DNA from 2 places in the Kitasatospora sp. NPDC091276 genome. Region 2 is predicted to be linked to the other one. Evidence: riboswitches for the same ligand, from Rfam matches in the RefSeq annotation. Region 2 holds a riboswitch; the other holds the start of a gene.
What was found. A riboswitch is a leader RNA that binds a small molecule or an ion and turns the genes downstream of it on or off. The one in region 2 is predicted to bind S-adenosylmethionine.

Region 1: another riboswitch for S-adenosylmethionine. It lies ahead of thrC (threonine synthase); the one in region 2 lies ahead of AB0O19_RS09225 (aminotransferase class V-fold PLP-dependent enzyme).

The regions. Positions count from the first base shown of each region.
Region 1 covers NZ_JBFBFU010000007.1:5,268-8,639, forward strand. The annotation lists gene AB0O19_RS10870 (trehalose-6-phosphate synthase) at 1-487, opposite strand, end outside; gene AB0O19_RS10875 (glucosyl-3-phosphoglycerate synthase) at 538-1,539, opposite strand; SAM riboswitch class I at 1,687-1,823, shown strand; gene thrC (threonine synthase) at 1,841-3,121, shown strand; gene AB0O19_RS10885 (MoaD/ThiS family protein) at 3,162-3,372, shown strand, end outside.
Region 2 covers NZ_JBFBFU010000006.1:3,684-7,055, reverse strand. The annotation lists gene AB0O19_RS09235 (rhomboid family intramembrane serine protease) at 1-135, shown strand, start outside; gene AB0O19_RS09230 (Lrp/AsnC ligand binding domain-containing protein) at 177-458, shown strand; gene AB0O19_RS09225 (aminotransferase class V-fold PLP-dependent enzyme) at 486-1,865, opposite strand; SAM riboswitch class IV at 1,919-2,036, opposite strand; gene trpD (anthranilate phosphoribosyltransferase) at 2,144-3,220, opposite strand; gene AB0O19_RS09215 (hypothetical protein) at 3,341-3,372, opposite strand, start outside.

The DNA.
Region 1 (3,372 bases), on a different contig from region 2:
GCACGGCGGCCCCGGGGGCGGCCTCGGCGGCCAGCGCCTCGGCGAAGGCGGCGTTGTAGGCGCGGTAGGCGGCCCACTCGGTGCGGAACCCGGCGTCGAAGGCGGGGGCGGTGGGGGTGGCGTAGAGCAGGTGGTGGACGAACCAGAGGGTGGAGTTGGCGACGCCGTTGTAGGCGCGGGCGAAGGTGTCGGGATCGATGTCCAGCATGCGGACGGCCTGGCCGCCCACGTCGTGCCCGGCGAGGTCGAGGCGGCCGTCCGGGGCCCCTCTGGCGGCCTGCCGGTCGGCCGCGCCGAGGGCGGCGCAGACCCAGACGGCGTCGGGGTCGTCGATGGCGGAGAGGCCGGAGACCAGGCCTCCGCCGCCGCGGCGGAGGGTCAGCGTGCCGTCGTCCGCGGTGCTGAACGACACCGGTCCCCGATTGGAGGCCACCAGGACGGGGGCGGTGCCGGTCGCACTCGAACGTTCGGTCGTGAGATCGCCCATGGTTGGTACGTTGCCGGGGCTCCGGAGCGGCAAACCCTTTCGGTGGGTGTTCAGTGTCGGGTCGCGTACTCGGGCACGGTGTGCATGGGCGGGCGTTCCAGGGCGGTCACCGGGTGGGTGTGGGCGGTGAACTCCCGGCTCTGCGGGTCGCGGGTGAACTGGGTCAGCAGCGGGTGGACCAGGTCGGCCGAGGCCTTCAGCCGGTGGGTGCGGTCGAGGCGTTCGAGGGCGGTGCGGTAGATGGTGGCGGCCATCCGGCCGAGGGCCTGGCCGTCCTGGTGCCGGTGGTGCCGGACGCCGACGTCCACCTGGGCCAGGGCGTCCAGCCCGACCGTCTCCAGCGCGTCGACCAGCAGGCCGAGTTCGACGCCGTAGCCGGTGGGGAAGGGGAGCCGTTCGAGCAGCGCGCGGCGGGCCGCGTACTCGCCGCCGAGCGGCTGGACGAAACCGGCGAGTTCCGGCCAGTGCAGGTTGAGCAGCGGGCGGGCGACCAGTTCGGTGACCCGGCCGCCGCCGGCCGGGACCACCGCGCCCTCGGTCTCCAGCGGCCGGTCGTACATGGCCTTGACCAGCTGGATGTCCGGTTCGGTCAGCAGCGGGCCGAGGATGCCGGAGACGAAGGCCGGGTCGAACTCGCGCAGGTCGGCGTCGACGAAGCAGATGATGTCGCCGCGGGTGACCAGCAGCGAGCGCCAGAGCACCTCGCCCTTGCCGGGGACGGCGGGCAGCCGGGGCAGGATCGCGTCGCGGTACTCCACCCGGGCGCCGGCCCGGGCGGCGACGGCGGCGGTGGCGTCGGCCGAGCCGGAGTCGACCACGACGAGTTCGTCGACCAGCGGGAGGCGCTCCATCAGCTCGCGGCGGATGGTGCGGACGATGTCGCCGACGGTGGCCTCCTCGTCCAGCGCGGGCAGCACCACGCTGACCGTGTGGCCGGTCCGGCGCTTGGCCTCCAGCAGGGAGTGCACCGGCCGGTCGACCGCGCTCCACGAGCGGCGGCGCAGCCAGGACGCCGCCTGCGGGAGCAGCGCGGGGGTCGGTTCGGCGGGCACGGGACTCTCCTCGGCGGGGTCGGTGGGACGCGCCATCTCGCGTGGCGGACGATCCCGTTCGGGGTTGACGCCTTCGGATACAGTCTTCGTACAGCGGCCGGACCTTTGCACGCCGGGGTCGCCGTTGAGCACCACCACAATTTCACAAGCTCATCCAGAGGGACTGAGGGAACGGCCCGTTGACGTCCCGGCAACCTTCTCGCGCGGCTGTCTGTCGACAGGCCCCGGCGGGACAGGTGCCAATTCCGGCCTGTGGCGCGACCGTGCCACGGGGAAGATGAGGAGAGAGGCCTCCGCCATCATGGCTATCGACACTGTCGCACCCGCATCCGTGGACCTCGGCCCCGCCACCGCGCTGTCCTGTCGGGAGTGCGGCACCCGCTTCCCGCTCGGTCCGAGCTTCGCCTGCCTGGAGTGCTTCGGCCCGCTGGAGATCGCGTACGACTTCGGCAGCGAGGACGCCGAGGCGCTGCGCCGCCGGATCGAGGCCGGCCCGAGCTCGATCTGGCGCTACGCGCCGCTGCTGCCCGTCCCGGCCGACGTCGCCACCAAGCCCAACCTGAACCCCGGCTGGACCCCGCTGGTCAAGGCGGACAACCTGGGCCGCGAGCTGGGCTTCACCGCGCAGCTGCACATCAAGGACGACTCGGGCAACCCGACCCACTCGTTCAAGGACCGCGTGGTGGCCTGCGCCATCGAGGCCGCGCGGGCCTTCGGCTTCACGACGCTCTCCTGCTCCTCCACCGGCAACCTGGCCGGCGCGGTGGGCGCGGCGGCCGCCCGGGCCGGCTTCAAGTCCTGCGTGTTCATCCCGCACGACCTGGAGCAGGGCAAGGTCGTCATGGCCGGGGTGTACGGCGGCGAGCTGGTCGGCATCGAGGGCAACTACGACGACGTGAACCGCTTCTGCTCGGAGCTGATCGGCGACCCGGCCGGCGAGGGCTGGGGCTTCGTCAACGTCAACCTGCGCCCGTACTACGGCGAGGGCTCCAAGACGCTGGCGTACGAGATCTGCGAGCAGCTCGGCTGGCGGCTGCCGGAGCAGATCGTCATCCCGATCGCCTCCGGCTCCCAGCTGACCAAGATCGACAAGGGGCTGCAGGAGCTGATCAGGCTCGGCCTGGTCGAGGACCGGCCGTACAAGGTCTTCGGCGCCCAGGCGGCGGGCTGCTCCCCGGTGTCGGCGGCGTTCAAGGCCGGCCAGGACGTGATCCGCCCGGTCAAGCCGGACACCATCGCCAAGTCGCTGGCGATCGGCAACCCGGCGGACGGCCCGTACGTGCTGGACATCGCCCGGCGCACCGGCGGCGCGGTCGAGGACGTCACCGACGCCGAGGTGGTGGACGCGATCCGGTTGCTGGCCCGGACCGAGGGCGTCTTCGCCGAGACCGCGGGCGGGGTGACCGTCGGCGTGCTGAAGAAGCTGGTGGAGACCGGCCAGCTGGACCCGGCCAAGGAGACCGTCGCGATCAACACCGGCGACGGCCTGAAGACCCTGGACGCCGTCGCCGGGGCCGGGATGACCGCCGTCATCCGCCCGACCCTGGCGTCCTTCCACGACGCCGGCCTCGCGTCCGCCTGAACACCCCCCACCCCGCTGGGCCCTGTCCGCTAGGAGAACCATGAGCGCCAACGTCCGTATCCCCACCATCCTGCGCACCTACACCGGCGGCGCCGCCGAGGTGGCCGCCGAGGGCGCCACCCTGGGCGAGGTCATCGCCGACCTGGAGAAGAACCACGCGGGGATCGCCGCCCGCATCCTGGACGACGCCGGCAAGCTGCGCCGCTTCGTCAACGTCTACGTGAACGACGACGACGTGCGCTTCGCCGAGG
Region 2 (3,372 bases):
TGGTTCGCCCTGCAGTGGTGGTCGGTCCACTCGGCCGGGCCCGGGGTGGCCTATCTGGTTCACGTGATCGGCTTCTCGGCGGGCTTCCTCTACGCCTGCACGGCGGTCAGCCACCCCCCGAGACGACCCGGCTGACGCCCGATACGCTGGCGGCACCCCACAAAGGAGCCCGAACAGTGATCACCGCCATCGTCCTGATCAAGACCAGTGTCGACCGCATCCCGGAGATCGCCGAAGCCATCGCGGCCATCGAGGGCGTCAGCGAGGTGTACTCGGTGACCGGCGGCTACGACCTGGTGGCGATGGTCCGGGTGCGCCGGCACGACGATCTGGCCGCGGTCATCCCGGGCCGGCTGAACAAGGTCCCGGGCGTGGCCCACACCGAGACCCAGATCGCCTTCCGCACCTACTCCCAGCACGACCTCGAGGCCGCCTTCGCCCTCGGCCTGGACGAGTAGGCCCCTCGGCCCCGCCGACCGGGCCCCTCAGCCCTGCTGACGCCCCCGGTCGACCTGCACGGTGGCGACGCAGCGCCCGCCCTCGTTGCGGTAGTTCCACGCGGCACCGTCCGTGACCAGCTCGCGCACGGCGGTCAGGAAGCGGTCGACGTGCTCGTCCGGGGTCCCGGCCCCGAAGCTCACCCGGATCGCGTTCAGGCTGCGCTCGCCGGGCAGCGACGGCTCGGGCGCCCCGCACTCGGAGGGGGAGACCTCTTCGTCCCCGAGCAGGGTGCGCAGCAGCGGGTGCGCGCAGAACAGGCCGTCGCGGACCCCGATGCCGTACTCGGCGGACAGCGCGGCCGAGAAGTGCGAGCTGTTCCAGCCCTGGACGACGAAGGACAGCACGCCCACCCGGGCCGCCTCGGCGCCGAACAGGGTCAGCACCTTGACCTGCGGGATCTCCGCCAGCCCGGCGGTCAGCCGGGCGATCAGCTGCCGCTCCCGGGCCTCCAGCGCGTCGAAGCCCGCCTCGCTCAGCGCCCGGCAGGCCGAGGCGATCGCGTAGGCGCCGATGACGTTCGGCGAGCCGGCCTCGTGCCGGGCCGGGCCGGAGTGCCACTGGACGGCCACCGAGCCGTCGCTCTCCCGGGCCACCGTCCGGGTCGCCCCGCCGCCGGCCAGGTACGGGTCGGCCGCGTCCAGCCAGTCCGCCCGGCCGGCCAGCACGCCGGCGCCGAAGGGCGCGTAGATCTTGTGGCCGGAGAAGGCGATCCAGTCGACGTCCAGCTCGCGCACCGAGACCCGGTGGTGCGGGGCCAGCTGGGCGGCGTCCAGCACCACCCGGGCGCCGTGCCGGTGCGCGGTCCCGGTCAGCTCGGCGACCGGCCACAGCTCGCCGGTCACGTTGGAGGCTCCGGTGACGCAGAGCAGCTTGGGGCCCTCGGGCGCCTCGGCGAGCGCGGCGTCCAGGGCGGCGACCGCCTCGGCGTGCGAGCGCGGCGCGCGCAGGTAGTGGACGTCGAGCCCGGCGTGCGCCCAGGGCAGCAGCGAGGCGTGGTGCTCGGTCTCGAAGGCGAACACCCGGGTCCCGGCCGGGACGGCCGAGGCGAGCAGGTTCAGCGAGTCGGTGGTGGCCCGGGTGAAGACCACCTGGTCGCCCTCGCGCAGGTCGAGGAACTCGGCGACGGTGCGGCGGCTCTGCTCGAACAGGTCGGTGGACAGCTGGGAGAGGTACCCGGCGCCGCGGTGCACGCTGCCGTAGTAGGGGGCGTAGGCGGAGACGTCGTCCCAGACCCGCTGGAGCGCCGGGGAGCTGGCCGCGTAGTCGAGGGCCGCGTACCCGACCTTCTCGCCGCTGGCGAGCGGGACCTGGACGTCGTGGCCGAGGACGGCGAGGGGGGCGCAGATTTCGGTGGCGATCGACATGAGGATGCACTCCTTCTGGGGGTGTGGGACCCCGGGAGTGCTAAGTCGTCGGGCGTCCGCGCTTGCCGCACGGACGATTCGCCGAGCGACCCGGTCCTCACCCAGGGCACCCCGCCACGGACGGAGGGTTGCCGGACAGCAAGCTGGGGCTTGACGCTGTCACTCATGACCTGGCCAAGACTCTAGGTCGCGCCCAGCGAGTGGTCAAACAGGCATCCACCATCCGGACAGCCGAGGAGCCCGCGCCGGCGTTCCGGCACGGGCTCCCAAGTACCGCCTCACACCCGGCTGGTGGCCTCCGACCAACGCCGCAGCAGCTCCTGCGCCGCGCCCGAGTCGATGGCCCGCTCGGCCCGCGCCATGCCGGCCGCGAGCTGTTCGGTGAGCGGCGCCTCACCCAGGTCGAGCGCGACCAGCGCCGCCGCCGTGTTCATCAGGACGGCGTCCCTCACCGCCCCGCGCTCGCCGGCCAGCAGCCGCCGCGCGACCTCGGCGTTGTACGAGGGGTCCGCCCCGCGCAGCGCCTCGATGCCGACCAGCTCGACGCCGACGTCCCGCGGGTCGAAGGCGGTCTCGGTGACGGTCCCGTCCCGCACGATCCACACCTGCGAGGTGGTGGTGATGGTCAGCTCGTCCAGGCCGTCGTCGCCCCGGAAGACCAGGCCGGTCGAGCCGCGCCGGGCGAGCACGCCGGCGATCAGTCCGGCGAGCCGGGTGTCGAAGCAGCCGATCGCGTGCGAGGTGACCTTGGCCGGGTTGGTCAGCGGGCCGAGGATGTTGAACGCGGTCGGCACCCCGAGGTCGCGCCGGGCGGTGGCGGCGTGCCGCATCGACGGGTGGAACTTGGCCGCGAAGCAGAAGGTCAGCCCGACCTCCTCGGCGATCTCGGCGACCCGCCGGGCCGACAGGTCGAGGCGGACGCCGAGCTTCTCCAGCACGTCCGAGGAGCCGCTGGCCGAGGAGGAGGCCCGGTTGCCGTGCTTGACCACCTTGGCGCCGGCCGCGGCCGCGACGATCGCCGACATGGTGGAGATGTTGACGGTCTTGGCCCGGTCGCCGCCGGTGCCGACGATGTCCACGGCCGGGCCGGGGATGTCCAGCGGCTCGGCGTGCGCGTACATCGCGTCCACCAGGCCGGTGATCTCGTCGACCGTCTCGCCCTTGGCCCGCAGCGCCACCATGAACCCGGCCACCTGGACGGGGGACGCCTCGCCGCTCATGATCCGGTCCATCGCCCACGCGGTGGCCGAGCGGTCGAGGTCCTCCCCCTTCAACAGCGCCGCCAGGACGTCCGGCCAGGTGCGGACCACCTGCGCGGGTGCGGTACCACCGTTCGCAGGGTTCACGTTCACCATGGCTGACTCCAGCTGTTGTCGGGTTCCCCGCGTCGGGGGGACGTCCGTACGGATGGAGTCAGCCTATCGACCGGCGGGGTTCCCGCGGCGGCGTCTTCTCTGGTCCTGAGACGGCACCGCTCAGCGGCTGACGGGCGCCCGCTTGGCCAGCC